Linked DNA regions of Piscinibacter sp. HJYY11. The protein of the gene in region 2 interacts with the protein of the main gene of each other region in a pairwise test. Links are inferred from orthologs where the notes say so. Each region holds a gene or a part of one and is shown on either strand. Other genes may lie near its edges.

Region 1 (14,959 bases), 230 kb from region 2 along the record:
TCGACGTGAAGTCGTGACAGCCGAAGCGGCCAAGGCGCTGGAGCAGCCCGCCGAGAACCTGCCCGCGCTGCTGGACGCCACCTGGCGGTGGCTGACGGATGAGAGCACCGGGCCACGGCACCTGCTCACACTTGGCGATGCCCGCTACCCCGAACGCCTGCTTCAATCGGCCGACCCACCGCTGCTGCTCTACGTCCAGGGCAACATCGCCCTGTTGAATGCCCACAGCATTGGCGTCGTGGGGAGCCGCAACCCCACGCCGCAAGGCAGGAGCAACGCCCTCGCGTTCTCGAGCCAACTGAGCCAGGCGGGCTGGACCATCGTCTCCGGCCTCGCGCTTGGCATCGACGGCGCCGCGCATGAAGGCGGCTTGGCGGGCCCTGGTCAGACCGTTGCCGTCGTCGGGACGGGGCTGGACCGGGTGTATCCGAGACGGCACCTCGAGCTCGCACGCAGGATCGCCCAACACGGCGCCATCGTGAGCGAATACTCCATCGGCACACCGCCGTTGCCACCCAACTTTCCGCAGCGGAATCGCATCATCGCGGGGCTGTCTCGCGGCACTCTGGTGGTCGAAGCGGCGCTGCAATCGGGCTCCTTGATCACGGCCCGGCTGGCGAGCGAAGCAGGGCGCGAGGTGTTCGCGATCCCGGGCTCCATCCATTCTCCCCAGTCACGAGGCTGCCATGCGCTGATCAAGCAGGGAGCAAAGCTGGTCGAGAGCGCAGAAGAGGTCATCGAAGAGTTTCCGCCAGAAGCCGATGCTCCACCGCAGGCCACGCTGACCGAGGTGGACGAATCCGCCGCAGCACTCGACCCACTGGTCGACGCATTGGGCTACGACCCCGTGACCCTCGATGCCCTCGTCGCCCGAACCGGCTGGCCCGCCCCGGAACTCAGTGCACGGCTGCTGGAACTCGAGCTGATGGGTGAGGTGGCACGCCTGCCGGGGCAGCTCTTTCAACGAGTGAGCACCGGCTGACGCCCTTCGGAACCCGCACACGGCGTGGTGCATTTATTCCGCTTCCACTCGCAGCCCACTGGGTTATCATGAATTCATGTTCGACGTGCTCGTCTACCTGTACGAAAACTACTGGCGGCCGGATGCCTGTCCTGACCATGCCCAGCTGACCCGCAAGCTGTCGGCCATGGGCTTCGAGTCGGACGAGATCGAAGAGGCCCTCTCCTGGCTCGATGGCTTGGCCACGGCGGCGGAGTCGTACGTCGGCGAGCAGAAACCGGGCAGCCTCCGTGTCTACTCGAACGCGGAACAAGAGCACCTCGGCGAAGACTCCATCGGCTTCGTCAGCTTCCTTGAATCCGCTGGCGTGCTGCCTCCATCGATGCGCGAAATGGTGATCGACCGCGCCACCGCGATTCCGGGCGGTCCGGTCGACCTGGAAGACCTGAAGATCATCGTGCTGATGGTCTTCTGGAGCCTTGGGGAAGAGCCGGACGCGCTGATCCTCGACGAGCTCTTCGTGGCCGAAGAAGACCGCCTGATCCACTGACCTCGGGCGAGGCGCCTTCGCAACAAAGCCGCCCTCAAGGCGGCTTTGCTTTTGCCGAGGCAGGTGATCAATGCTCAGTTGAGCAATCGTGTCGGGTCGACGTCGAGCTTTGCCAGAGCACTTCGCGTGGCGCGCACTGTGAGCGATTCGTCCTGCGCCGGGACCAGCAGGCCGGCCTGTAGGAATGCCGCCAAGCGGTTCTGCTGGAACAGGATGCCGCGCCCGTGCGGCGACACGAACAAGGTCAACTGCCGGCGCATGCCCTGCCAGACCAACTGCACCGCCTCGTTGCGGTTGCGATAGTCCAGCATGTACCAGCCGCCGACCTGCAGTTCCTTGGCCCAGGCCAGCATGGCAGGGGTGGCCATGGAGCCGCCCTCGCCGACCACCTCCAGCTCGGCACTCTCATGGCCTGACAGGTCGAGCACCATCGACTCATCGATCTCGATGTCGTCGGACTCCGGCAGCAGCTCTTCGAGCGTCTCCAGGCGTGCCATCAGCTCCTCAAGGCGCTCCGGTGCAATGGTTGCCGTCTTGGCCGTGAAGGCTGCCGCCAGGGAGTTGTTGAGCTTCTGGATGTGCTCGTCCTGCTTGTCGCCCGAGATGTTGGCGTGGTCCATCCCCTCGCGCAGCGTCTTCAGCAGCGGAGGGAGCCGGCGGATCACCTCCGCCCGCTCTTCGCGCGAGACCTTGGCACTGGCCGACCAGATGAGGTCAGCCGCCACGCGCTTCATCGCCTTGGTTTCGTTGCCCTGCGGCCCATGCTTGACCGCGGTCATCGCCATCACGTCGGCCCACACGTGGAAGAGGAACTCGCGCACACCCTCCTGCACCGGCACCTCGTTGAGCATCTTGCGCAGCTCGATCGTGTACTGGATCGCCAGGGTTTCACGCTGCTCGACCTGCTGCGCAAGCGAAACGCCCTTGCGGGTGGTCTCGTTCTCGTTCTTGAAATAGTGTTCGAGAAACTTCTCGAATTCGGTGAGCACGGTCTGGAACACACGCCGGCCGGTGTCGGGGTAGGCCTCGACGACCTGCACGACGCGCTTGATTTCCTTCTCGAGCGTGTCGGCCACCGCGCGGCTGGTGGAGTCGAACCCCATCACGCACGCACCCATGCGGTCGATCAGGCGACGCGCCGGGTGGTCCACGGTGGCGAAGAAATCGGGCTCACTCACCGCCACCCGCAGCACCGGCATTTGCAAACGCGCGAACCAGACCCGCACCACCGCCGGGATACGCTCTTCCATCAGGATGCTCTGGAACAACAAGGCGACGATCTCGATCGTGGCGCGCTCGACGGGCGTGGAAGCTGCCTGTTTCAGCGCCTGCTTGCGCTGGTGCAGTTCCTCCAGCAATGCCGGCGTGCTGACCGGGCCTTCGGCGACACGGGCGCCATCCGCTTGCACGGCCGCGCCGCTGGTCGTCACCAAACGGCGCTGGATACCCTGTTGCGCTTCGTTGATGGCAGCCTTCAAGCCGGCGGAGGCTTGATGCGGCATCTGGGCTGTGCCGGCAAAGTCGGGCACCTGGCGACCGATCAGGCGGTTGAGACGGCCCAGGACTGCTTCTGCGTGGTCGGAGCCTCGCGCAAAACCGCCGGCCCGCGTCATCAGGCGTGTCTCTTCACCCACATTCCCCAATCGGCCATGCCCGCTCGTGGCCGCCGGCACCGGCGCGCTGGGCGTGGCCCCTGCCGGGATCGGCACACCGTACGAGTTGCGCGTACGGCGAATGAAGGGCCGAAGGTCGATATCCGGCAGGACCCGCTGCTGGATCAGCCAGCGGTTGGTCTCGTGATAGGCCTCTTCGGCGAAGTGCGCGAATTCTTCGTGCAACACCGCCTGCAGCGTGCGCCAGGCATCCTGGCTCAGCGAGGCACCGCGCCACGCGCCGGTGAGGATGCGCGCCAGCACATGGGGCCGCAGCACGTCATTGGCGTCGAGTTCATCGCGCTTCTCGAGCGCCGACATGCGAGAACGCAGATCGGTGAACTCCCACGAAGCGCGGTCCATCATCGCCAACGCCAACCGGGAGCTGAGGATCTCGACCTCGATGGTGTCGTCATCGACCAACGACATTCCTGAGTTGCTACGCCCTGGGGGAGGCAGGTCACCCGGGCGCGAAGCCGACACGACACCGCTCACGAGAGAGCTACGCAGCGCGGCAATGATCCCGCTGATCCAGTTGGGCGCCGACTTGCGCAGATCCGCCGCAACGTCGCGCCGCTTGTACTGGATGCTGTGCTCGGCGGTCTGCCCGGCCAGCAATCGCGCCCCTTCTTCAACCGCGTGGACCACACTGGGCACACCGCTCAACAGGCGCTCCACGTAGGAGCGCCGCGCCTGGGCGGCCAGGGCCAACGAATCGGCGGCGGTCGCCATGTGACGGTTGGTCGAAATGTCTCGGTAAGGGATGGCCCTACTCTACACCACCGCCCCGGCGTTGGGGTCGTTCGGATCGACGTCCTTCGAGGGGCCGGACTTCACCAGATCCTCGCGCTTCACACCCAGCCACATCGCGATGGCGGCGGCCACGAACACCGAGGAATAGATCCCGAAACAGATGCCGATCGTGAGCGCAATGGCGAAGTAGTGCAGCGTCGGACCACCAAAAATCAGCATCGACAGCACCATCATCTGCGTGCTGCCGTGGGTGATGATGGTGCGGCTCATCGTGCTGGTGATCGCATGGTCGATCACCTCGTGCGTGTTCATCTTGCGGTACTTGCGGAACGCTTCACGGATTCGGTCGAAGATCACCACCGATTCGTTCACCGAATAACCCAGGACGGCCAGCACCGCCGCCAACACCGAGAGCGAAAATTCCCACTGGAAGAAGGCGAAGAAGCCCAGGATGATCACCACGTCGTGCAGGTTCGCCAGGATCGCCGCCACCGAGAACTTCCACTCGAAGCGAAACGCCAGGTAAATCATGATGCCGATGACCACGAAGGCCAGCGCCTTCGCGCCGTCTTCAGCCAACTCACGCCCGACCTGCGGGCCGACGAACTCGCTGCGGGCCAGCACCACCGGCTCGGCGCCGTTGGCGTCGCAGACCGGCTTGTCGATCACCTCGCCCTTGTCCGTCGTGACGGCCCGGCGCGACACGGTGCCCGACTCGGCCTTGCACAGCTCGGCGAACACCTTCTCGACCACGTCGCCGACCTTGCCGTCGCCACGCACCGGCAGACGGATCAGCACGTTGTGGGTGTCGCCGAAGTTCTGCACCTGCACTTCGCCGACGTTCATCGCCTCGACGGTGTGGCGCACCTTAGCGATGTCAGCGGCCTGCTTGTAGTGCGCCTCAATCGCGGTGCCGCCGGTGAACTCGATCGACAGGTGCAGGCCGCGCGTGACCAGGAAGAACACGGCCAGCAGGAAGGTCGCGGCCGAGATGATGTTGAACACCAGCGCATGCCGCATGAACGGGATGTCGCGGTGGATGCGGAAGAACTCCATTGCTCAGGTCCGGTTGTGTTCTTGTTGCGCTCTGACGAGCGGGCTCACGGATTGGCCGGCGTCTCGGCCGGCACGGCCTTGGGCTTCCACACCTGCCCGATCGACACGCTCTTGAGCTTCTTCTGGCGGCCGTACCAGAGGTTCACCAGGCCGCGAGAGAACACGACGGCCGAGAACATCGAGGTCAGGATGCCCAGGCAGTGCACCACGGCGAAGCCCTTGATCGGGCCCGAGCCGAAGGCGAAAAGCGCGATGCCGGCGATCAGCGTGGTGACGTTGGAGTCGAGGATGGTGGCGAACGCACGCTCGTATCCAGCGTTGATCGCCGCCTGCGGCGAAGCGCCGGCCCGCAACTCTTCGCGCACCCGCTCGTTGATCAGCACGTTGGCGTCGATGGCCATGCCGAGCGTGAGCGCGATGGCCGCGATACCGGGCAGCGTGAGCGTGGCCTGCAGCATCGACAGCACGGCCACCAGCAGCAGCAGGTTGAACCCGAGCGCAAGCGTGGAGAACAGGCCGAACAAGAGGTAGTACAGGCACATGAACGCCGCGATCGCCGCAAAGCCGTAGATCACGCTGTTGAAACCCTTGGCGATGTTGTCGGCGCCGAGCGTCGGGCCGATGGTGCTCTCTTCGATGATCTCCATCGGCGCGGCCAGCGATCCGGCGCGCAGCAGCAGGCTCAGGTCGTTGGCGGCCTCGGTCGTGCCCATGCCGGTGATCTGGAAGTCGTTGCCGAACTCGCTCTGGATGCGCGCGACCGTCAGCACCTCGCCCTTGTTCTTCTCAAACAGGATGGCGGCCATGTAGTTGCCGACGTTGTTGCGCGTCATCTCACGCATCAGGCGGCCGCCCTTGGCGTCGAGGCTCACCGACACCGCCGGCTGGTTGTTCTGGTCGGGCCGCGGCTGCGCGTTGGTCAGCATCTCGCCGGTGGCGACCGCTTCCTTGTAGGTGACGACGGGCGCCCCACGGCCGACGGTGAAGCGTTCGCGGCCGAAGGGCACCGGGCCCGTGCCTTCGGTAGCAGCTCGCGCCTCGGCCGACATGTCGACCAGGCGGAATTCGAGGTTGGCCGTGCGGCCGATGATGTCCTTGGCCTTGGCGGTGTCCTGCACGCCGGGCAGCTGGATCACGACGCGGTCGGCGCCCTGCTGCTGGATCACCGGCTCAGCCACGCCGAGCTCGTTCACCCGGTTGTGCAGGGTGGTGATGTTCTGCTTGAGCGCGGCGTCCTGCACCGCACGCGCGGCCTCGGGTTTCAACGTGCCGATGAGCTTGATGTCGGTGCCGTCGGGCACCTGCGTCCACTGCAGGTCGGTCATCTGCGAGAGCAGGTCGGCCCCGACCTTCAGCGTCTCGCGGTCACGGAAGCGGATCTCCACCGTGTTGCCGTCGCGGCTGATGCCGGCATAGCGCAGGTTCTTGTCACGCAGCTGCGAGCGGATGTCGGTGGCCGTGCCTTCCATCTTCTTCGTGAGCGCGGCCTTCATGTCGACCTGCATCAGGAAGTGCACCCCGCCGCGCAGGTCCAGGCCCAGGTACATGGGCAGGGCGCGCATCGAGGTCAGCCACTTGGGCGACCGCGAGAGGAGGTTGAGCGCGACGATGTAGCTCGGGTCGGTCGGGTCGGGGTTGAGCGCCCTGGCCAAGGCGTCCTTGGCCTTGAGCTGGGCATCACCGTCGGAGAAGCGCGCCTTGACGCTGTTGCCTTCAAAGACGACGAAGTCGGGCTGCAGGTTCGCCGCCTTGAGGATCTGCTCGACCCGCTGGGCGGTCGCGCTGTCGAGCTTGAGCGTGGCCTTGCCACTGCTGACCTGAACCGCCGGCGCCTCGCCGAAGAAGTTGGGCAGCGTGTAGATCAGCCCGACCAGCAAGGCGACCGCAAGGATCGCGTATTTCCACCACGGATAGCGGTTCATGTCGTGTCTTTCACGAGGCCGGCTCGCGCCGGCTTGTCTGTGTGTGTCTTATTTGAAGGTGCCCTTGGGCAGCACCTGCACCACCGCGCCGCGCTGCACCTGGATCTCGACGTTGTTGGCCACTTCCACATGCAGGAAGCTGTCGCCGAGCTTGGTCACACGGCCGAGCACGCCACCGGCGACCACCACCTCGTCGCCCTTGGCGATGGCGTCGATCATGGCCTTGTGTTCCTTCTGCCGCTTCATCTGGGGGCGGATCATCACGAAGTACAGCACCACGAACATCAGGATGATGGGCAGCATGCCCGTCAGGCCACCCAGCGGATCGGAGGCGCCGGCCGCCGGGGCCGCTTGTGCGAAGGCTTCGGAAATGAACACGTGTGGATCCTCGTTGGGGCTGAAAGCGCGCTGGATGGCGCCCGCCGAAGTGAAAGCTTGGAATTGTATGCCCCTCACCCAGGGGCAGCGATGGGGGCCTGGGCGCAGACCCGCGGCGTGGAAAGAGGTTCCGGCCAAGCGGCCCTTAATCTTTTTCCGGATAAGAAAAGCAGTTTTAAGTTGTTCCGCAAATACCGCCTGCTGACCATACTGCCGTCCACTCCCGTTTCCCGCATACCTACATGAATTTCCAGCAGCTTCGCTCCGTGCGAGAGGCCGTTCGCTGCGGCTTCAATCTCACCGAGGTGTCCAAGGTGCTGCACACGTCCCAGCCGGGCGTGAGCCGCCAGATCCGTGAACTGGAAGAGGAGCTGGGCGTCGACCTCTTCGTGCGCGCCGGCAAGCGCCTCACCTCGCTTACTGCGGTGGGCGAAGTGGTCGCCCCGATCGTCGAGCGCATGCTGAACGATGCCGAGAATCTCAAGCGCGCCGGCGAAGAGTTCACCCAGGCCGTGCACGGCCGCCTGTCGATCGCGGCCACGCATTCGCAGGCGCGTTACGCCTTGCCGAGCGCGGTGCGTGATTTCCGCCAGCGTTACCCGCAGGTCACGCTCAACCTGCACCAGGGTTCTCCCAAGCAGGTGGCCGAGATGCTCATTTCGGGCGAGGCCGACATCGGCATCGCCACCGAGGCGCTGGCGCAGTACGACGCGCTGGTCACGCTGCCCTGCTACCGCTGGACCCACAGCGTCATCGTGCCGCCGGGCCATCCACTGCTGGAAGGCGGACCGCTGACGCTCCAGCGGCTGGCGCAATTCCCGGTCATCACCTACGGCACCGGCTACACCGGCCGCATGCACATCGACGAAGCCTTCCAGGCCGCCGGCCTGGAGTTCGACCTCGTGCTGACCGCGATGGACGCCGACGTGATCAAGACCTACGTCGAGCTCGGCTTGGGTGTCGGCATCGTGGCCTCGATCGCCTTCGACGAAGACCGCGATCGCAACCTGCGCGCGATCGACGCCCGCGATCTCTTCGCCGTCAACCTGACCAAGCTCGCCGTGCGGCGCGGCAGCTTCCTGCGCACCTTCGTCTACGACTTCATCGAGACCTTCGCCTCGCCGCTCAAGCCTGATGTGGTCGAAGCGGCAATGCGGGGCGAACTCGCGAGCGAGTGAGGCGCCTTCCCGGCGCCAAGCCTCAGATCATGGCGGCCGGGTCGACCTGCTCGGTCTGCGGCCCCTGGCCGCCCGCGAGGAATCGCGTCACGCGGCGCGGCTTCAGGAACACCTGACTGCCCGGGCCCAGGCCGAGCTTCTCGCGCAGGGCGCTGTAGTCGGCGCGTGCCATTTCCACGTCGACGTAGCTGCCGTCGTCCAGACGCTTGAACTCGATGCGCGTCTGCGGGCCGACGGTGAGTGCCTGCGAGAGCGTCACCGCCAGCGTGCCCTCGGACGGCGTGGCCACGATCTCGAGTTCGTGCGGGCGCACGTAGCTCACGTCGTTGGCATCGACGTTGCCCCCCGGCGCATGACCGAAGCGGCCGTGGAAGAGGTTCACGTCGCCGAGGAACTGCAGCACGAAGGGCGTGGCCGGGCGGTCGTAGACCTCGTCGGGCGAGCCGTCCTGCTCGATCTTGCCGAGGTTCATCACCACCACGCGGTCGGCGACTTCCATCGCCTCGTCCTGGTCGTGCGTGACGAAGACGCTGGTCACGTGCATCTCGTCGTGCAGACGGCGCAGCCAACGGCGCAGCTCCTTGCGGACCTTGGCATCGAGCGCGCCGAAGGGCTCGTCGAGCAGCAGCACCTTGGGCTCGACCGCGAGCGCACGTGCGAGCGCGATGCGCTGGCGCTGGCCGCCCGAGAGCTGGTGCGGGTATCGGTCGGCCAGCCAGTCGAGCTGCACGAGCTTGAGCAGCTCCATCACCTTCTCCTTGATCTTGGCTTCGCTCGGACGCGTGGCCTTGGGGCGCACGCGCAGGCCGAAGGCCACGTTCTCGAAGATGCTCATGTGGCCGAAGAGCGCGTAGTGCTGGAACACGAAGCCGACGTGGCGGTCGCGCACGTCGTCGTAGGTCGCGTCTTCACCATGGAAGAGCACCGAGCCCGAGTCCGGCCGCTCCAGCCCCGCGATGATCCGCAGCAGCGAGGTCTTGCCCGAGCCCGACGGGCCGAGCAGTGCGACGAGTTCGCCCGACGGGATGTCGAGGTTGATGTTGTCGCAGACGACGGTCTTGCCGAAAGCCTTGTTGAGGTTGCGGATCTCAATGCTCATGTCATGTCCTTCATTCGCTTCGGCCTTCGGCTTCGCGCTTCTGCGCCTTCACGCGCTGCTCGACCAGGTACTTCAGCACCAGGGTCACCAGGGCCAGCCCGGCCAGCAGCGAGGCCACGGCAAACGCCGCCGCAAACTGGTATTCGTTGTAGAGGATTTCGATGTGCAGCGGCATGGTGTTCGTCTGCCCCCGGATGTGGCCCGACACCACGCTCACCGCGCCGAACTCACCCATCGCCCGCGCGTTGCACAGGATCACGCCGTAGAGCAGCGCCCATTTCACGTTGGGCAGCGTCACGCGCCAGAAGATCTGCCAGCCCGAGGCGCCGAGCACGCGGGCCGCCTCCTCCTGCTCGACGCCCTGCGCCTGCATCAAGGGAATCAGCTCGCGTGCGACGAACGGGAAGGTGATGAAGACCGTGGCGAGCACGATGCCCGGCAACGCAAAGATCACCTTGAGGTCATGCTCGCGCAGCCATGGCCCGAACCAGCCCTGCAGGCCGAAGATCAGCACGAAGATCAGGCCCGAGATCACCGGCGACACCGAGAACGGGAGGTCGATCAGCGTGAGCAGCAGGTTCTTGCCGCGGAAGTCGAACTTCGCGATCGCCCACGAGGCGGCGAGGCCGAACACCAGGTTCAGCGGCACCGAGATGGCAGCGGCCACGAGCGTGAGCCACACCGCCGAGCGCGCATCGGGCTCGAGGATCGCGGCGAGGTAGGTCTCCCAGCCTTTCTTGAAGGCTTCGAAGAACACCGACACCAGCGGCACGAAGAGGAAGAGCGTGAGGAAGATCAGCGCCACCGCGATCAGCGTGCGGCGCAGCCACGCCGGCTCGGCCGTGGCCGAGTGCGTCTGGCGCACGGGCACGCCGGCTCGCGGCACAGGGGTGTTCAGGGGCACGGCGCTCATGTCATCGCCCCTGGCGCTTTCGCGCCCAGGCCTGCAGCAGGTTGATCGTGAGCAGCATGATGAACGCGGCCACCAGCATCACCACCGCGATCGCGGTCGCGCCGGTGTAGTCGTACTGCTCGAGCTTGGTGATGATGAGCAAGGGCGTGATCTCCGAGACCATCGGCATGTTGCCGGCGATGAAGATCACCGAGCCGTACTCGCCGAGCGCACGCGCGAAGGCGAGCGCAAAGCCGGTCAGCAGCGCCGGCGAGACGATCGGGAAGATCACGTGGCGGAAGGTCTGCCAGCGCGAGGCCCCGAGCGTGGCGGCGGCCTCTTCCAGTTCCTTGTGCATGTCTTCCAGCACCGGCTGCAGCGTGCGCACGACGAAGGGCAGGCCGATGAAGGTGAGCGCGACGAACACGCCCAGCGGCGTGAAGCTCACCTTGAACGGCAGGTGCTGGCCGATCCAGCCGTTGCCCGAATAGAGCGCCGTGAGCGCGATGCCGGCCACGGCGGTGGGCAGGGCGAAGGGCAGGTCCACCAGCGCGTCGACGATGCGCTTGAACGGGAACTCGTAGCGCACGAGCACCCAGGCCACGATGAGCCCGAAGGCCGCGTTGAGCAGCGCTGCGGCGAAGGAGGCACCGAAGGTCAGCCGGTACGAGGCCATCACCCGCGGCGTGGCCACCGCGTCCCAGAAGGCGGGCCACGTCATCGTGAAGGTCTTGAGAAACGCCGCCGCCAACGGGATCAGCACGATGAAGCTCAGGTAGAGCACCGTGAAGCCGAGAGCAAGATCGAAGCCGGGCAGCACGGAGTGCCGCCGCAGCAGAGTGCGCGAAAGAATCATGGAGCCTGCGGTCTGCGCCGCTCGTTATTTCTTGATGGCCGCGAGGATCTGGTCGTAGATGGCGCCGTCGTCGAAGTGATCCTTCTGTGCCTTCGTCCAACCGCCGAAGGCTTCGTCGATGGTGAAGGTGTTGATCTTGGGGAAGTCCTTCGCGTACTTGGCCAGGATCTTGGCCGAGCGCGGGCGGATCTGGTGCTTGGCCGCGATCTCCTGCGCCTCGTCGCTCCACAGGAACTTGAGGTAGGCCTCGGCCTGCTTGCGCGTGCCTTTCTTGTCGACCACCTTGTCGATCACCGACACCGGGTTCTCGGCCAGGATGCTCCACTTCGCGTAGACCACGTCGAAGTTGTCGCCGAACTCCTGCTTGATCAGGTTGATCTCGCTCTCGAAGGTGCACAGCGCATCGCCGATGTTGCGCTGGGCGAAGGTGGTAGTGGCAGCACGGCCGCCGCCGTCGAACACCGGCACGTTGCCGAAGATCTTCTGCACCGTCTCGCGGGCCTGCGCAGGCGTCGCGCCGCCCTTCACGAGCGCGCCCCAGGCGGCCACGTAGGTGTAGCGGCCGTTGCCGGTGATCTTGGGGTTGGGGATGACGACGCTCACGCCGGGCTTGGCGAGGTCGGCCCAGTCCTTGATGCCCTTCGGGTTGCCCTTGCGGACCAGGATCACGGTGGTCGACGTCGTGGGCGCGCTGTTGTCGGGCAGGCGCTTGGCCCAGTCAGCGGGAATCAGCTTGCCCCTGCTTGCGATCGCGTCGATGTCGCTCGACTGGTTCATCGTGACGACGTCGGCCTCCAGCCCGTCGATCACCGAGCGAGCTTGCTTGCTCGAGCCGCCATGCGACTGGTTGACCGACACGTCTTCGCCCGTCTGGGCTTTCCAGTGCTTGATGAAGGCCGGATTGATCTCCTTGTACAGCTCACGTGCCACGTCGTAGCTCACGTTGAGCAGGGTCGGACCAGCAGCGCGGACGTTCGGCGCCACCGACAACGCAGCCGATGCGGCCGCCAGACTCAGGACCGAACGCCGGGACACAACATGAGGAAAGCGCATGACGGAGGGCTCGCAAATGAAAGAAGCCGATGCTAAGGCTTCAAATTGAGACGCAAAACAACAAGTTGCGAGTTTGCTTATTCGTTTGCCGAACTAAGAAGGCCCGGAAAGCGACCTCTTCGCCTTCCGGGCCATGGAGCCCAAACGTCGCAGCGGAACGGGGCCTTACTTGCTCTTCGTGTAGATCTGGTCGAACACGCCGCCATCGGCAAAGTGCGTCTTCTGCGCCTTGGCCCAGCCGCCGAAGAGCTTGTCGATGGTGAAGAGCTTCACTGCCGGGAACTGCTTCGCGTACTTGGCAGCGACCTTCGGGTCGGTCGGGCGGTAGAAGTTCTTGGCGGCGATCTCCTGGCCCTCCGGGGTGTACAGGTAGTCCAGGTAGGCCTGGGCCACGGCACGGGTGCCCTTCTTGTCGACGACCTTGTCGACCACGGCCACCGGTGGCTCGGCCAGGATGCTGCTCGGCGGGTACACAATGTCGAACTTGTCGGCACCGAATTCCTTCAGCGACAGGTGGGCCTCGTTTTCCCAGGCCAGCAGCACGTCGCCCTGGCCGCGCTCGGCGAAGGTCACCGTCGACCCACGGGCGCCCGAGTCGAGCACCGGCACGTTCTGGAACAGCTTGGTGATGTACTCCTTGGCCTTCGCTTCGTTGCCGCCCGGCTGCTGCAGCGCCCAGCCGTAGCCGGCGAGGTAGCCCCAGCGTGCGCCACCCGAGGTCTTGGGGTTGGCGGTGATGACCGAGACACCCGGCTTGATCAGGTCACCCCAGTCCTTGATGCCCTTCGGGTTACCCTTGCGCACCAGGAAGATGTAGGTCGAGGTGTAGGGCGAGCTGTTGTGCTGCAGGCGCTTCTGCCAGTCAGGGACGAGCAGCTTGGCCTTTTCAGCAATCTCGTCGATATCGTAAGCAAGCGCCAACGTCACCACGTCGGAGTCGATGCCGTCGATGACCGAGCGGGCCTGCTTGCCCGAGCCGCCGTGCGATTGCTTGACGATCACGTTGTCGCCGGTCTTGGCCTTCCAGTACTTGGCGAAGGCGGCGTTGTACTCCTGATAGAGCTCGCGGGTCGGGTCGTACGAGACGTTGAGGATGGTCACGTCTTTTGCGAACGAGGCCCCAGCAGCAAAGGCCAGCGCGGTGGTGGCCAGCAGGGTGCGAATCTTGGTCTTCATGGTGTTGTGGTGGGTATGAAAGCAGGAATGCCGGCATGCTAGGGACTGTCCTTCTGCGGGAGAACGAAGAATTCGGCGCTTGCTTGCGCGCGAACCAACTAAGACCAAATCGCACCAAGCTCATAGCCAGAGGAAGGAAGAACCCCCGGTGCCGCCGGCATGTAAAGACGTCAACGTCGGCTTGGCGGAGCTCGTTCTTCAGCCTACAAGGATGAACAGGTGAACCCCATGAGCCCTGCGCGAACCCCCCGCCTTTCCCGCTCGCCGGCCTGGCCGCTGGCTGCCTTGGCGGCGGCGTCGCTGGTGGGCTGCGCCCAGATGCCCACCGGCCCGAGCACCCATGTGATGCCCGGGCCGAACAAGCCGTTCGAAGTCTTCGTCGCCGACGACAAGCTCTGCCGTGACTGGGCGCACAGCCGCATCGGCGGGCCGGGCAGCGATGCCGCGGCCCAGCGCTTCGCCGCGGCCACCGCCACCGGCGTGGTGCTCGGCGCCGCCGCCGGAGCGCTGATCGGCGGCACGCATGGCAGTGCAGGCGTCGGGGCCGCGGTGGGCGGCATGACCGGCGCCGCCGTCGGGTCCGACCAGAGCAACCATGCGGCCGGCAGTGCCCAGCGGCGCTACGACATCGCCTACTCGCAGTGCATGTACGCCAAGGGCAACCAGGTCCCTGGCGTCGGCTACGCCGGCTACCGCAGCGCGCCTGCGGCGGTGCCGCCCGCACCGCCGCGCCCGCCGGCCGGCATCCAGCCGCCGCCGCCCGCACGCTGAACGAGGAGCCCGTGATGAACATCCGCCTCGCCTTGCCGCTGAAGTCTCTCGTCCTCGCCACGGCGCTTGCCGCCAGCCTGGCCCCGGCGTTGGCCGAGGCCCACCCGCGCGCCCGCGTCGGCGTGTGGATCGGCGGCCCCTTCTGGTGGCCTGGCTACTGGGGCCCGCTGGTGGTACAGCGGCCGGTGGTCGTGCAGCCGCCGGCCGAACCGCTGTTCGTGCAGCCGAGCGCCGCCCAGCAGACCCACTTCTGGTACTACTGCCGCGAGGCGCAGATGTACTACCCCTACGTGACCTCCTGCCCCTCGCCCTGGCAGGAAGTGCCGGCCACGACGGCGGCGGAGCCGGCCAGCGCCGAGGCGCCGGCAGCGGCGCAGGCCCCGGCCATCCCGGCCGCCCCTGCCGCGGCGCCCGTGCCGGCCGCAGCCGCCTCGCGCACGGCACCCGCCCCGGTACCGCCCGCCCCGAAGCGCTGACGCGGCCGGCTCAGGCCGCAACCTGAGCGACAACCCGGGCTTCCGAGACGCGGAACAATCATGGTTCCGCGTGGCCGCGTGCCACCTCTCTCCCGCATTCAGCCCAGGACTCCCCATGTACACAGACGTCTCCCTGTTCATCGACGGTGAATGGACCGCTGGCACCAGCGGAAAGAGCGAGCCCAT
Region 2 (14,940 bases):
TTGCCCGGCCGTCGGCCGAGGCCCTGGTGCTGGCCCGCGCCGACGTGCACGCGATGGGCGGCGCCGCGGCCGCGCTGGGCGCCGAGGCGGTCGAGCGCCAGGTGCGGAAGTTCGAGGTGTCGTTGCGCCAGGCCGGCAGGGGCGACCCGGTGCAGCAGCTGGCGGCACTGCAGCGCGAGCTGGCCCTGCTGGTCGAGGGCCTGCGGGCCCAGCTGGGCCCGGCGGGAGGGGCCTGAGCGCATGCGGTTTCTCATCGTCGACGACCACCCCATCCTGCGGCTCGGCGTGCGGCACCTGCTGCATTCGGCCTGGCCGGAGGCCGAGATCGTCGAGGCCGAGACGCTGGAGCAGGCGGTCGAGCGGCTGACGGCGGCACCGCCGCAACTCGTGGTGCTCGATCTTTCGCTTGGCGACGCCACCGGCACCGAAGCGCCGGCGCGCCTGCTCCGCATGGGGAGCGGGGTGCCCATCCTGGTGCTGAGCCTGAACGCCGAGCCGTCGTTCGCGGCGCGGCTGCTGCAGATGGGCGTCTCGGGTTACCTGCCCAAGAGCCGCGCGGCCGATGAACTCGTCACCGCGGCGCGGCGGGTGCTCGGCGGGCACCGCTATGTCACCGCCGAGATGGCCGACCACCTGCTGGGCCTTCTCAGCGGCGATACCCCGGGCGCCCTGCCGCACGAGCGGCTGTCGGCCCAGGAGTACCGGGTGATGACGATGATCGCCGCCGGCCGCTCGCCGGCCGAGATCGCCGAGGCCATGCACCTGTCGACCAAGACCGTCAGCAGCTACCGGGCGCGCATCTTCGTCAAGGCCGGCTGGTCGAACAACACCGAGCTCACCAAGTACTGCGTGCAGCACGGGCTCACCGACCCGCTCTGAACCGCCGCCGGCCCACGCGTGTAGGGAAGTTCACTACACGCGCTGCGGTGCCGGGCCGGCATGCGGCACCGCCGCACACCGACTCCACCTCCAGCGCCGCATGGCCGATAGTCCATGGCACACAGGCACACATCGCCGGCTCCGCTCAGGGAATCCTTCAACATGCTCTTCATCCGGCTGCTCGCCCTCTCGCTCACCGCTGCCGTGCTGCCCGCCTGGGCCGACGTCGGCCTGCCGGTCAGCGCGACGCCGGGCTCGATGTACATCCAGAGCGGCAACAGCAGCACCAGCGTGCTGATCGTCAACCGCAGCGGGCAGGACATGCTGCTGCACGCCGAGGCCATCGCCTGGCGGCGCGAGGGCGGCGCGGACCGCGATGCGCCGACCAAGGACCTCGCCATCGACCTGCCGGTGTTCGCCCTTGCGCCGGGTGGCCAGCAGACGGTGCGCATCACCTTGCGCGGCCCGGCGGCATCGGACCAGGAGATGGCGTACCGCATGGTGCTGCGCGAGCTGCCCGCCACCAACGCAGGCCCTGCGACGGCACGGCGCGCCAGCGCTGCGGCGCGGGCCGCGATGACGCTGCGCGTGCCGGTCTACGTGTCGCCCGCCCTGGTGCGGCGCCAGCAGCAGTGGCAGGCCCACATCGACGACGATGGCCAGCTCGTGGCGAAGGTGGCCAACCTGGGCAACGTGCACTACAAGGTGGGGGGCCTGCGCGTGCTGGGCGACACGCAGCCGCCGATCGTCATCTCTCACCCGTCGCAGTCGGTGCTGTTTCCCGGCGAGGCACGCACCTTCCGGCTGCTTCCGCCAACGGTGCCCACCCACAAGCCCATCTCGCTCGAGGTGCGCACCGAGTTCGGTGTGCAGTACGTCGCGCTCGACCTGTCGGTGCGCTGAAGGTTTGGGCCGCCGTCAGGCGGCCGGCTCGACGTAGTGCCGCGCGAGCTCCGGCGGCAGCGGCGAGTCGAGCAGCACCGCGGCCAGGCGCAGAGCGTCGCAGGCCTCGTCGGCCAGTGGGCCGGGCGGCTTGTGGCGCAGCGCCGTCTCGGTCCAGTGGCGCACCAGCACCGGCTTCAGCATCCACGGCAGCGTCTGCACTTCCTGCAGCGCATGCACCAGGCCATCGGCATCGGGCGCTTCGCAGGGGGGCAGGGCAACGCCCTGCAGCCACGGCAGCATCACGCTCTGGTACCAGGCTTCGCCATCGGGCACCAGGCGCGCCAGGAAGGCGGTGAGCCGGGCGATCTCGCGCCGCGTGTGCAACGAGGTCTCGGCGATGTCGGGGAAGCTGCCGGCAGAGGTCGGCACGGGCGTTTCTTCGCCCAGGCGCTGGCGCATCAGCAGCCAGTGCAGGCGGTCGATGGGGCGGATCTGGCCGTCGGCGGCCATCACGCGGCGCGCGGCGGCCATCAGGTGCTGGCGATCCGGCAGCGGCGCCTTGGCCACACGCGCCAGCAGCAGCTCGAGCCAGGGCAGCCGGGTGGCCGGGCCGAGCTTCTTCACGTCGTCGCGCACTTCACGTGCGGTGCTGAGTCCGGCGGTCTCGTCCTGCCAGGCGCGGCGCTCGCGGCGGCTGCCCGGCGTGGCCAGCAGCGCGAGGACGGCGGCGCGCAGCTCGCCGGGGCCGTTGAGGCGCGAGAGCCGGTCGATCGCGTCCCGTTCGTCCTGCGCGCTGTAGGCGCGTGGCTCGGGGGGGGCGGCGGCGGGCTCGGGTTCGTCGGGCGAGGTCATGGGAGCAGCATAGGCGATGGGTGCCGCGGCGGCGATCGGCCCGGCGGCGGCCAGTGCACCGGCGGGCTGGGGCGGGGCGCTGATGCGAGCGGGTTCGGGGTCCTGCATGCCCGGGTCGAGCCGGGGTGCGGGCAGCGGGTCGACCGCGCGGCCGTAGAGCCGGCGCAGGCGCTCCGGCAAGGGCGGGTGCGTGGCCAGCCAGTCGGCCGGCGCCTGCAGCAGCATCGCGGCCAGCAGCCGGGCGGGCACGCGCGCGAGCTGGTCCTGGTAGTGCTGCGCCTGGTGCCACACCTTGCGCAGCACACCGCCGAGCCCGTCGCGGCTGCGGGTGAACTGCACCGCGCAGGCATCGGCCAGCAGCTCGCGCTGGCGCGACACCGCCGCCTGCAGCAGCTGCCCCGCGAGCCAGCCCAGCAGGCCCGCGGCGACGAACACCGGGCCCACCAGCAGGCCGAAGGCCGAGCGCCGGCCCGCGTCGTCGGCCTCCAGCAGCTTGTGGCCATAGCCGTGCACCAGCGACAGGCCCCACACCAGCGCGAGCAGCTGCATGTTGAGCCGCAGGTCGTTCTGGTGGATGTGGCCGAACTCGTGGGCGACCAGGCCCTGCAGCTCGTCGCGCGTGAGCCGGTCGAGCGCGCCCTGCGTCACGGCCACGATCGCATCGTCGGGCGACCAGCCGGCGGCGAAGGCGTTGATCGCGTCTTCTCGGTCGAGCAGGTAGACGGCGGGCTTGGGCAGGCCGCTGGCGATCGCCATCTCGTCCACGATGTTGAGCAGGCGGCGCTCGCTCAGCTGGCGCGCGTCGGTGAGCGCACGGCCCCCGGCCCATCGCGCCACGTGCGCGCCGCCGCCTTCGCGCAGGCGGCCGATCTCGACCCAGGCGCCGCCCAGCACGAAGAGCAGCACGACGGTGGTGTTGGTCTCGATGAAGAGCGGCGGCAGGGCGAGGTCCCACGAGAGCAGCCAGCCGATGGCCCACCACACGCCCAGCAGCAGCCCGTTGACGGCAAGCACCAGGCCGAGCAGCAGCAGCGCGAAGAGCGCCAGCAGCCGCTGCGTGGCACGGCGGGCGTCGTCCTGCTGATCGCGAAAGCGCATGGCGGGCGGCCCCGCTCAGCGGTGTCCGGTGATGCTCAGAGCTGCACCCGCACCGGCGCGCGCTCGGCCTCGCTGGTGGTGGCCTGCATCATGGCCGCTTCGCGGAAGCCGAACATGCTGGCCATCAGGTTGGTGGGGAACTGCTGCGCCGCGTTGTTGTAGTCGAGCGTGGCATCGTTGAAGAGCTGGCGCGCGAAGCTGATCTTGTTTTCGGTGCTGGTGAGTTCTTCGGCCAGCTCGCGCAGGCTCTGGTCGGCCTTGAGCTCGGGGTAGGCCTCCACCACCGCCATCAGCCGGCCCATCGCGCCCGTGAGCACCTGCTCGGCGACGGCGAGGCTCGTCACCGCACCGGCGGCGGCCGGGTGGCTGCGCGCCACGTCGGCGGCCGACTTGGCCTGGTTGCGCGCGGCCGTCACGGCCTCGAGCGTCTCGCGCTCGTGGGCGGCGTACTTGCGCGCCACTTCCACCAGGTTGGGGATCAGGTCGTAGCGGCGCTTGAGCTGCACGTCGATCTGCGCGAACGAATTGGCGATGACGTTGCGCAGGCGCACGAGCCGGTTGTAGGCACCGACACCCCAGAAGACCAGCACGGCAAGAACGAAGATGCTCACGTACTGCACGGTTGTCATGTCGACCTCCTTCCCAAGTTGGACGCGAGCGGACTCTACGACAAGGCCCTCTCGGTTCGACCGCCTTCGAAGCATCTGGTCACCTGCCGGAGGCATGATCCGTGTGAACCGACACACCCCCATGAGCGCACCCGAGCCCAGATTTGCCCGCATCGCCGCCATGATCGGCGATCCCACGCGCGCCCGCATGCTGTCGGCGCTGATGGGCGGCAGCTTCATCGCGGCCGGCGAACTGGCGCGAGCCGCGGGCGTGACGGCGCAGACCGCGAGCAGCCACATCGCCAAGCTGCTGGAGAGCGAGCTCGTCGTGGCGCGCACGCAGGGCCGGCACCGCTACTTCCGACTCGCCGATGCCGACATCGCACATGCGCTGGAGGCGCTGTCGCTGGTGGCCGAGCGCAGCGCCGCGGCCGACAAGTGGGAGCGTGGGGCCTACAAGCCGCTGAAGGCCGCACGCACCTGCTATGGCCACCTGGCGGGCGAGCTCGGCGTGCAGCTTTTCGAGGGGCTGCTGGCGTGCGGCACGCTGCTGCCGGCCGACGGGCAGTTCGCGCTCAGCGAGCGTGGGCGCGAGGAGATGGCAGAACTGGGTGTCGAGGTGCCCGCGGCGGGGCGGCGCTTCGCCTATGCGTGCCTCGACTGGTCGGAGCGGCGCGACCACCTGGCCGGGAGTTTCGCCGTGGCCTTGCTCGACCATGCGCTGGCGCAAGGCTGGGTGCGCCGCGCGGGCGACTCGCGTGCCATCTCGCTCACGCCTTCGGGTGCGAAGGCGTGGTCACGCTGGCTCGGTCAGCGCAGGTCCATGCGGTCGGTGGCGTCGAAGCCCGAGGGCGACGGCGGCGCCGGGTTGCGCGAGCGCCAGGCCTTGTAGCCGCGCATGCGCAGCGCACACGCGGGGCAGTGGCCGCAGCCGTAGCCCCACTCGTGGCGCTGGCTGCGGTCGCCGAGGTAGCAGGTGTGGGTGTGCTCGACGATCAGGCGGATCAGCGACTCGCCGCCCAGGGTGGCCGCGAGCTCCCAGGTCTGCGCCTTGTCGAGCCACATGAGCGGCGTCTCGATGCCCATGGGCGTGTCGAGCCCGAGGCTCAGCGCGACCTGCAGCGCCTTCAGCGTGTTGTCGCGGCAGTCGGGGTAGCCGGAGTAGTCGGTCTCGCACATGCCGCCCACCATCACGTCGAGCTCGCGGCGGTAGGCCACGGCGGCGGCGAAGTTGAAGAAGATGAGGTTGCGGCCCGGCACGAAGGTGTTGGGCAGGCCGGTGGACGTCATCTCGATCGCACGCTGCTGCGTGAGCGCCGTGTCCGACAGCTGGCCGAGCAGCGATAGGTCGACCAGGTGGTCGTCGCCCAGGCGGCCGCCCCAGGTCGGGAAGTTGGCATAGAGCTGCGAGCGCACGGCGAGCCGGCACTCGAGCTCGATGCCGTGGCGCTGGTCGTAGTCGAAGCCGATGGTCTCGACGTAGTGGAAGTTCGACAGCGCCCACGCGAGGCAGACGGTGGAGTCCTGCCCACCGGAAAAGAGAACGAGGGCGCGGCGTGGCTTGGTCATCGGGTGATGGTAGCGAGGCGCTCCACGCCAGGTGCGATGATTTCGCCCCATGGCCTCCCCCGATTCGGTGTTCGACCACGTGCTGCCGCTGCTGGCCGAGGCCAGCGAACGGGCGGTGATGCCGCGCTTCCGGCAGCTGCGCGAAGGCGATGTGATCGAGAAGGCCAAGGACGAGATCGTCACCGTCGCCGACCGCGAGGCCGAGGCCCTCATCGAACGGGGCCTGCTCGCGCTCTGGCCGGGCTCGCGCGTGGTCGGCGAAGAGGCCTGCGCGGCCAACCCGGCCTTGCTGCAGGGGCTGGACCGGGGCGTGGTGTGGCTGGTCGATCCGCTGGACGGAACGGCCAATTTCGTCGCGGGGCGGCCGGTGTTTGCGGTGATGGCCTCGCTGCTGGTCGAGGGTGAGGCCGTCGGCGCCTGGGTGCTGAACCCGGTCTCGGGCGAGCGCTGGCGGGCGCAGCGTGGCAGCGGCTGCTTCTGCGATGGGCAGCGCATGCAGGTGCCGGCGGAACGCGTGCCATTGCACGAAGCGCGAGGCGCCGTGCTCACCCGGTTCCTGCCGGCGGGGCTCCGGCAGCAGGTCGAGGCGAAGCTCGGGCGGGTGGGCGAGGCACTGCCGGGTGCGCGCTGCGCGGGTGTCGAGTACCCGGCCATCATCACCGGCCGGCAGCAGTTCGCGATGTTCTACCGCACGCTCCCGTGGGACCACGTGCCCGGCACCTTGCTGCTGCAGGAGGCGGGCGGCCATGTGGCACGCTACGACGGCCGTGCGTACCGCGCGGCCGATGACGGGCTGGGGCTGCTGTCGGCGGTGAGCGAGCCGCTGTGGCGCGCCGTGTGGGGCGCGCTGCTGTAGCGTCAGGTGCGCACTTCGCCCTGGCCGAGCACCACCCACTTCATCGAGGTCAGCCCTTCCAGCCCCACCGGGCCGCGGGCGTGGAACTTGTCGGTGCTGATGCCGATTTCGGCGCCCAGGCCGTACTCGAAGCCGTCGGCGAATCGCGTGCTCGCGTTGACCATCACGCTGGCCGAATCGACCTCGCGCAGGAAGCGCATCGCATTCGGATGGTTCGTCGTGAGGATTGCGTCGGTGTGGTGCGAGCCGTAGCGGTTGATGTGGGCGATGGCTTCGTCGAGGCTCTTCACCACCTTGGCGCTGATGATGGGCGCGAGGTACTCCTCGCTCCAGTCCTGCTCGGTGGCTTCGGCCAGCTTGGCCTGCGGCACGTCTTTCAAGAGCGCCAGCACGGCGGTGTCGCCCCGCACCTCCACGCCCTTGGCGGCGAACACCGCGCCGATCTTCGGCAGGAACCGTGCGGCCACCGCCTCGTGCACCAGCAGCGACTCGGCTGCGTTGCAGGGGCTGTACTTTTGCGTCTTGGCGTTGTCGGTGACCTTGAGCGCGAGCTCGAGGTCGACCTCAGCGTCGACATACACATGGCAGTTGCCGTCGAGGTGCTTGATCACCGGCACACGCGCCTCGCGGCTGATGCGCTCGATGAGGCCCTTGCCGCCGCGCGGAATGATCACGTCCACCGACTCCGGCGACGCGATGAGGTGGCCCACGGCGGCACGGTCGGTGGTCTGCACCAGCTGCACCGCGTCGGCCGGCAGGCCGGCTTCGGTCAGCGCGGCCTGCACCAGCTTCCACAGCGCGAGGTTGGAGTGGATGGCCTCCGAGCCGCCGCGCAGGATGCAGGCGTTGCCGCTCTTGATGGCGAGCGACGCGGCCTCGATGGTCACGTTGGGCCGGCTCTCGTAGATCATGCCGAAGACGCCCAGCGGCACGCGCATCTGCCCGACGCTGATGCCGCTCGGGCGGCGCTTCACGCCGGTGATCTCGCCCACCGGGTCGGGCATGGCGGCGATCTGCTCGCAGCCTTCGGCCACGGTCGCGATCACCTTCTCGGTGAGGCGCAGGCGGTCGACCATCGGTGCGGCCAGGCCTGCGGCAACAGCGGCGGCGATGTCTTTCTGGTTGGCCTCGGCCAGCGGTGCCGCGCTCTCGCGCAGCCGCCGCGCCAGGGCGGTGAGGGCGGTGTTCTTGGCGCTGGTGGACGCCGCTGCCATGCGCGCGCTGGCGGCACGCGCGGCCGCGCCCATGTGGGCGATGGCGGCCTGGAGATCGGTGGAGGTCATGCCGGCATTTTTGCAGGGTTTGCCGGTGACGGCTCCCCATGGGACTTCATCGTCCAGGGGCTGCTCAAGGCGCCTGGCGGATCGCCTCGACTTGGATCAGGAGCCGCACCGTGTCCCCGATGAAGGGCAGCCCATCGGTCATGCCGAAGTCGCTGCGCTTGAGCTCTGCCACGAGGTCGGCACCGCAGACTTCCCGTTGCAGCTGCGGGTGCGTGTAGCAGCGCAGCTGCGCTGCGCGCAGGCTGAGCGGGAGCGACACGCCGCGCAGGGTGAACTCGCCGCGCACGTCCAGCGGCGCGTCGCGCTGCCAGCGCCACCGCTTCGCCACGAAATACGCCACCGGGTGCGCTTCGCTGGCGAGGTAGCTGCGGCGCATCACCCCGTCGAGCGGCGGCACGCCGGTATTGACCGAGGCGGTGCGCACTTCGATCGACACCTCGCCGGTGCCGGCCGTGGCGTCGAGCTCGAGGCTGCCGCGGATGTCGTCGAAGCGGCCGCGGCTGGTCGAGGTCCCGAAATGCATCACCTCCCAGTGCACCCGTGTGTGGCCGGGGTCGAGCAGGTAGGTCGTCGGCTGCGCATGCGCAGAAAAGGCCAGCCACGAGAGCAGGCACCCACCCACGAGGGGAATACGGCGCATGGCGGTGCACAAACTGTGGGCAAGCGTGATCAATGGCATGTGAGTACTCGTCATCCGCAGGTGCCTAAAACGGGGGGTCTCGGGATAATGCGCCAATCTGATCAGAGGGTAGATGGGCAGGTGGGCGGGGATGTCAAAAGAATTGCGAACGCCACCGCACATCGTCGATCGGGCCATGGCCGACGCCCTTGGCGCTGACGCCAGCCTGGCGCAGCGCGTGCAAGACGCGCAGACCGCCATGCTCTATGAGCGCGCGCAGACCTCCACGCTCGCCGGCATGGGCTTCGCACTGCTGGTGTGCGTGGGCCTTCTCCCCTATGTCGACCCGCGCCTGGCCTGGGGCTGGTTCGTGCTGCGCTGCGGGGTCTCGGTGCTGCGGCTCGTGCTCACCCACCAGTTCGTGCGCTCCACGCTGCCGAGCAACCGCACCTGGCGGGGCTGGCTGGAGGCCACGCTCGTCGCCGACGGCTTCACCTGGGGCCTGGCCGCGGTCTCGCTGCCGGCCACCACCAGCCCGCACGTGGTCGCGCTGCTGCTCACCGCGCTGGTGGGCGTGGCGGCGATCGGCATGTTCGTGCTGCAGCCGAGCTGCCGCGCGAGTGCCTTCTTCCTGTTGTCGATGCTGCTGCCCGCGGGGGCCGACCAGATGCTGACCGGCACCCGCTACGGCCTCTTCGCCGGCGTGGGCCTGTGGGTCTTTCTCGCACTGGTGATGGTGGAGGCGCGCCGCTCCGAGGCGCGCATCCGCGAGCTGCTCACGCTGCGCTTCACCACCGACCGCATCTCCGAGGAGCGGGCCGAGGCCCTGCGGCTTGCGCAGCGGCAGAGCAGCGTGAAGAGCCAGTTCCTCGCGACCATGAGCCACGAGATGCGCACGCCGCTGCACGGCATCCTCGGACTCACGCGCATGCTGCGCAAGGACGGCGCCATCCAGCCCGAGAAAAAACCCGACGAGCAGCTTCAGCTCATCGAGCGTGCCGGCGAGCACCTGCTGACGCTCATCAACGACATCCTCGATTTCTCCAAGCTCGAGGCGGGGCAGGTGCGCCTGTCGCCGCAGACCTTCGACCTAGCTGCGCTGATCGACGACGTGGTGTCGCTGTCGGTGCCGGGCGCCTTCCAGTCCGGCCTGTCGCTCACGACACGGCTGCACATGCCGCGGCCCTGTTATGTGCGCGGCGACCCGTCGCGCCTGCGCCAGGTGCTGCACAACCTGATCGGCAACGCGATCAAGTTCACTGAAGCCGGGGCCGTGACGGTGGTGGCCAAGCACCGCGGCTCGCGCACGCGCATCGCGGTGCACGACACCGGCGTCGGCATCCCGGCCGACGAGCTGCCGCGCATCTTCGACGCCTTCCACCAGGCCGACAGCTCCTTCACCCGCCGCTACGGCGGCACCGGCCTCGGCCTCACCATCGCCCGTGAGCTCGCGCGCGCGATGGGCGGCGACCTCGTGTGCACCAGCCAGCAGGGCCGCGGGTCTTGTTTCACCGTGACGGTGGAGCTGCCCGAAGCGCGCAACCCGGCGCCCGCAACGCCCGACGACGCCGCCGATCGGGTGCCGCTGCAAGGGCGTGTGCTGCTGGCCGAGGACAACCCCGTCAACGCCCTCGTGGCCGAGGCGGCACTGAAGAACATGGGGCTCACGGTCGAGCTGGTCGAAGACGGCCTGCAGGCCGTGGCCTCGTTCCGCGCCTCACCGCCCGACCTGGTGCTGCTCGATTGCCAGATGCCGGTGATGGACGGCTTCGAGGCCGCGCGCCGCATCCGCGAGCACGAAGGCGAGCAGGGCCTGCAGCGCACGCCGGTGGTGGCGCTGACGGCGAATGCCCTGCAAGGCGACCGCGAACAGAGCCTCGCGGCGGGCATGGACGATCACCTCGCCAAGCCGTTCAAGGACGAGGACCTGCGCGCCGTGCTGCGCAGGCACCTCGTGCCGGCCTGACGACAGCCCCTCGCGCGCCGAGTACGGCGCACGATCCCCCGAGGGGATGCCGCCCGGCTTGGGGCGGCCCGGCGCTCGGGCGGCTTACTGCTTGACCGCTTCGACTTGAATGAGCAGCTTGATGTTGTCAGGGATGCCCGGCACGCCGTAGTTGTTGCCGAACTGCGTGCGCTGGATCGTGGTCTCGAAGTCGCCACCGCACACCTCGCGCTTGAGCATCGGGTTCTGGTAGCAGTTGAAGTTGGTGGCGGTCAGCGTCACCGGCTGCGTCTTGCCCAGGAAGGTGAGCGTGCCCGCCACGGTGGTGACCTTGTCGCCGTTGAAGGTGAACTTGTCGCCCACGAACTTGGCGGTCGGGTGCTCGGCGGCGTTGAAGAAGTCCTTGCTCTTCAGGTGGCCGTCGAGCGGGCCCACGCCGGTGCTGACCGAGGTGGTGTCGATGGTGATCTCGGCCTTGCCGGTCTTGGCGGCCTTGTCGAAACTCACGCTGCCTTCCTTCTTGTCGAAACGGCCGCGGAGCGTGCTGGTGCCGAAGTGCTTGGCCTCGAAGTTCACGAAGGTGTGCGTCGGGTCGATCGCATAGGTGGCGCTTTGCGCCTGGGCGACGCCGGCAACGGCGACGAGGGCGGTGACGAGCAGGGTCTTCTTGATCATGGAACAGCTTCCTGTTGGTGGGGAGGGGAGGGGTCGGGAATCAGAGCGGGGCCACGCCGGTCAAGGCGAACTTCAGCTTGACCTGCACGTCGTTGGCCACCATCGAGGTGTCTTTCCAGTCACCGTCGCCGATCTTGAAATCGAGGCGCTTGAGCGTGAAGCCGCCGGTGGCGGTGGTGGTGCCGCCGGCTTGTGCCAGCGCGACCGGCACGACGATGTTCTGGCTCGCGCCCTTGATCGTCAGCTTGCCGGCCACCTCGAACTTGCCGGGGCCGGTGGCCTTGACGGCCGTCGACTGGAAGCTCGCCTGCGGGAAGGCCTTGGTATTGAACCAGTCGGGCTTGGCCACTTCGGCCTCGGTCTCGCTGGAGCCGAAGCTCACGCTCGCGAGGTCGACCGTGAAGGCGATCTTGGCCGCGTCGGGCTTCTTCGGGTCGAACGCCACTTGGGCGTCGAACTTCTTGAACTTGCCGTCGACGGGCACGCCCATCTGCTTGCTGGTGAAGGCGATCTCGCTCTGGGCCGGCACCAGCTTCTGCTGGGCCGAGGCGCCGAAGGCGAGGGTGGCGAGCGCCATGGAGACAAGGAGTGTTTTCATTTGGAGCGGTCCTTTCAACCGCAGAAGTGTCAGCCGCGCAGGGACATGCGGCTGATGAGACCGTCGCGGTCGATGAACTGGTGCTTGAGCGCCGCGGCGATGTGCATCACCACCAGGGCCGCCAACGCGTACGCCAGGTAGGCGTGCCAGGGCTTGATCGCCTCGGCCAGGGCCTTGTCCGGCGAGACGAAGTCGGGCAAGGGCAACACGCCGAACCAGACGATGGGGAAGCCAGCCGCCGAGCTGTAGGCCCAGCCGACCAGCGGCACCGCGAAGAAGAGCGCGTACAGCGCCCAGTGCGTGGCATGCGCGGCACCGCGCTGCCAGGCCGGCATGGGCGGGTCGGCCGGCGGCCGGTGCGTCAGGCGCCACAGGAGGCGCAGGGCCGAGAGCGCGAGGATGGTCACCCCCGCCCACTTGTGCCAGTTGTAGTACTTGAGGCGCTGCGGGGAGAAGGGCAGGTCACTCATGTAGACGCCCATGCCAAACGCGCCGACGATCGCCAGCGCCAGGACCCAGTGGAAGGCAATGGCGACCGTGCTGTAGCGGGTGCGGGGTGTGTTCATGAGGTTGGCACTCTACGGAAGCGGCGTTCGAAGCCGTTCACCGACCTTGATGTGAGCCTTCAAATTTTTGAACGTCCGGAGTGTCCGCTCAGACCGAGGGCTTACGCAAAAGTGCCGACACGCAAACCCTGAGCGGACTTTCCCTAGGACGGGTTCGGCGCATCTTGCAGTGACGCACAGCACTCTTAGACTCGGCCCTCGGCAGTTCAGGTAACTGAATTCCGTTCAATTGGCTGAACATCGAACCCTGCATGCAACCCGCCGTGGCCACCGCACCTTCCACCGCCAAGCCCGCCCTCGTGCCGGCCGTGGCGCGTGCCATGGCGCTGCTGGACCTGCTGGAAAAGGAGCGTGGCCCGATGAGCCTGGCCAAGCTGTCGACCAGCCTCGCGCTGCCCAAGAGCAGTGTGCATGGCCTGTGCAACACCCTGGTGGCCCTGGGGTACCTGCGCCGCCAGGACGACGGCGCCTTCTACATCGGCCCGCGCGTGATGGGTCTCGCGCATGCGTTTGCCGAAGCGACCACGCCGGCGCAGGAGTTCGAGCGCCTGTGGGCGAGCCTCGGCACCGTGCCCCAGGAGACGCTCATCCTCTCGGTGCTCGACGGCACCGACGTCGTCTACGTCGGCGTGCGCAACGGCATGCGCCCGCTCGGCATGGCCTTCAGCGTGGGCATGCGCCTGCCGGCCCACCGTGCCGCGACCGGCCGCGCGATGCTGGCGTTCCACGACGAAGCCTGGGTCAAGCAGCTCTACCCGGCGGCGCGACTGCCCGCCTACATGAACCTGCCGGCCATGCGCCGCAGCGACCTGCTGGCCGAGCTGACCGAAACCCGCGAGCGCGGCTTCAGCATCGACGACGAGAGCGTGCGCCAGGGCGTGTACTGCCTGGCCGCGCCGGTGCGCGCTGCTTCGGGCGAAGTCGTGGCCGGCCTGGGCGTGTGCATGCAGAAGGCCGGGCTCAAGCCGCGCTTCGTCGCCCAGCAGCGCGACACCGTCATCGACCTCGCCCGCCGCCTCTCGGAACGGCTCGGTGCCTCTCCCCAAAAGTAAAGCGACGACCCATGAGCGACATCATTCTCGAAACGCGCAAGCTCACCAAAGAGTTCAAGGGCTTCGTCGCCGTCAACCAGGTCGACCTGAAGGTCAAGCGCGGCCACATCCACGCGCTGATCGGCCCCAACGGTGCCGGCAAGACCACCTGCTTCAACCTGCTCACGCACTTCATCACGCCGACCTCGGGCCAGATCGTCTTCAACGGCAACGACATCACCGGCGAGGCGCCGGCCCACATCGCGCGGCGCGGCATCATCCGCTCGTTCCAGATCTCGGCGGTGTTCCCCCACCTCACGGTGCTCGAGAACGTGCGCGTGGCCCTGCAGCGCAAGCTCGGCACCTCGTTCCACTTCTGGAAGCCCGAGCGCTCGCTGCACACGCTGAACGACCGTGCCCTCGAGCTCTTGCGACAGGTCGACCTCGAGAGCTACGCCGAGCACACGACGGTGGAGCTCAGCTACGGCCGCAAGCGTGCGCTCGAGATCGCCACCACGCTCGCGATGGAGCCCGAGCTGATGCTGCTCGACGAGCCCACGCAGGGCATGGGCCTGGAAGACGTGGACCGCATCCGCTCGCTGATCAAGAAAGTCTCAGCCAACCGCACCATCCTGATGGTGGAGCACAACATGAGCGTGGTGGCCAGCATCGCCGACACCATCACCGTGCTGCAACGTGGGGCCACGCTGGCCGAAGGGCCGTATGCCGAGGTGTCGAAGAACCCGGCGGTGATCGAGGCGTACATGGGCTCTGCGAATGTCGAACTGAAGGGGGCGCATTGAGATGAAGCTTGCCCCTTCGACGATTGGCGCGAGCCGACGCTACCGGGTGACCGGCTCCGCTCATGTCCCCCGGCCAGGCTGCGCCTGGCCTCCTCCTTTACTTCGCTGCGCCGGTCACCCGGCAGCGTCGGCCAGGCACGACGGTGGCACGCATGGCTCGTGGCGTGCCAGGGCCGTGGCTTGCTCGCTGCGGTGGGGCGCCGTGTGGAGTGAAGTAAAGGAGGAGAGGCGGGCGCAGCCCGCCTCGGGGGACATGAACGGAACACGGCGCCCCGCCGCAGCGAGCCTGCGCAGTCCGCAGCAAAGGACCCATTGAGATGCCCACCAAGTTTCTAGAAGTCAAAGAACTACAAGGCTGGTACGGCGAGAGCCACGTCCTGCACGGCGTGAACTTCCACGTCGACGAAGGCGAAGTCGTCACGCTGCTCGGCCGCAATGGCGCGGGCCGCACCAGCACGCTGCGCGCGATCATGGGCCTCATCGGCTCGCGCAAGGGCAGCGTGAAGGTGAAGGGCCAGGAGGTGATCACCCTCCCCACCCACCGCATCGCAAGGCTCGGCCTCGGCTACTGCCCCGAGGAGCGCGGCATCTTCTCCACGCTCTCGTGCGAAGAGAACCTGATGCTGCCGCCCAAGCAGGCCGAGGGTGGCATGAGCATCGCGCAGATCTACGA

The links.
Region 1: the proteins of JI745_RS17500 (region 2) and JI745_RS18685 interact in binary tests that used the Escherichia coli proteins (3 or more experiments, as listed by UniProt). The link is inferred for Piscinibacter sp. HJYY11 from one-to-one orthologs.

Annotation. Positions count from the first base shown.
Region 1 is NZ_JAERQZ010000001.1:3,993,346-4,008,304, reverse strand. What follows is about bases 7,512-10,490. They hold JI745_RS18685 (sulfate/molybdate ABC transporter ATP-binding protein), read right to left. Parts: upstream 9,550-10,490; coding sequence 8,473-9,549; downstream 7,512-8,472. Other genes in these bases: cysT (sulfate ABC transporter permease subunit CysT), read right to left, coding at 10,464-10,490; cysW (sulfate ABC transporter permease subunit CysW), read right to left, coding at 9,560-10,462; JI745_RS18690 (CysB family HTH-type transcriptional regulator), read left to right, coding at 7,515-8,450. In the rest of the region: DNA-processing protein DprA, read left to right, coding at 1-982; JI745_RS18715 (DUF494 family protein), read left to right, coding at 1,059-1,511; JI745_RS18710 (DUF1631 family protein), read right to left, coding at 1,586-3,895; protein translocase subunit SecF, read right to left, coding at 3,938-4,972; protein translocase subunit SecD, read right to left, coding at 5,017-6,894; preprotein translocase subunit YajC, read right to left, coding at 6,943-7,272; more of cysT, read right to left, coding at 10,491-11,297; JI745_RS18670 (sulfate ABC transporter substrate-binding protein), read right to left, coding at 11,322-12,350; JI745_RS18665 (sulfate ABC transporter substrate-binding protein), read right to left, coding at 12,516-13,526; JI745_RS18660 (hypothetical protein), read left to right, coding at 13,755-14,297; JI745_RS18655 (hypothetical protein), read left to right, coding at 14,312-14,773; JI745_RS18650 (NAD-dependent succinate-semialdehyde dehydrogenase), read left to right, coding at 14,889-14,959. UniProt on the Escherichia coli protein: Part of the ABC transporter complex CysAWTP involved in sulfate/thiosulfate import. Responsible for energy coupling to the transport system.
Region 2 is NZ_JAERQZ010000001.1:3,762,450-3,777,389, forward strand. What follows is about bases 5,891-8,850. They hold JI745_RS17500 (glutamate-5-semialdehyde dehydrogenase), read right to left. Parts: upstream 8,031-8,850; coding sequence 6,750-8,030; downstream 5,891-6,749. Other genes in these bases: queC (7-cyano-7-deazaguanine synthase QueC), read right to left, coding at 5,891-5,891; JI745_RS17495 (inositol monophosphatase family protein), read left to right, coding at 5,941-6,747; JI745_RS17505 (YceI family protein), read right to left, coding at 8,095-8,670; JI745_RS17510 (ATP-binding protein), read left to right, coding at 8,846-8,850. Also shown: JI745_RS17460 (Hpt domain-containing protein), read left to right, coding at 1-236; JI745_RS17465 (response regulator transcription factor), read left to right, coding at 241-879; JI745_RS17470 (molecular chaperone), read left to right, coding at 1,042-1,782; JI745_RS26450 (M48 family metalloprotease), read right to left, coding at 1,798-3,714; JI745_RS17480 (LemA family protein), read right to left, coding at 3,750-4,343; JI745_RS17485 (helix-turn-helix transcriptional regulator), read left to right, coding at 4,465-5,214; more of queC, read right to left, coding at 5,133-5,890; more of JI745_RS17510, read left to right, coding at 8,851-10,615; JI745_RS17515 (YceI family protein), read right to left, coding at 10,700-11,269; JI745_RS17520 (YceI family protein), read right to left, coding at 11,310-11,867; JI745_RS17525 (cytochrome b), read right to left, coding at 11,897-12,433; JI745_RS17530 (IclR family transcriptional regulator), read left to right, coding at 12,685-13,485; JI745_RS17535 (ABC transporter ATP-binding protein), read left to right, coding at 13,497-14,267; JI745_RS17540 (ABC transporter ATP-binding protein), read left to right, coding at 14,585-14,940. UniProt on the Escherichia coli protein: Catalyzes the NADPH-dependent reduction of L-glutamate 5-phosphate into L-glutamate 5-semialdehyde and phosphate. The product spontaneously undergoes cyclization to form 1-pyrroline-5-carboxylate.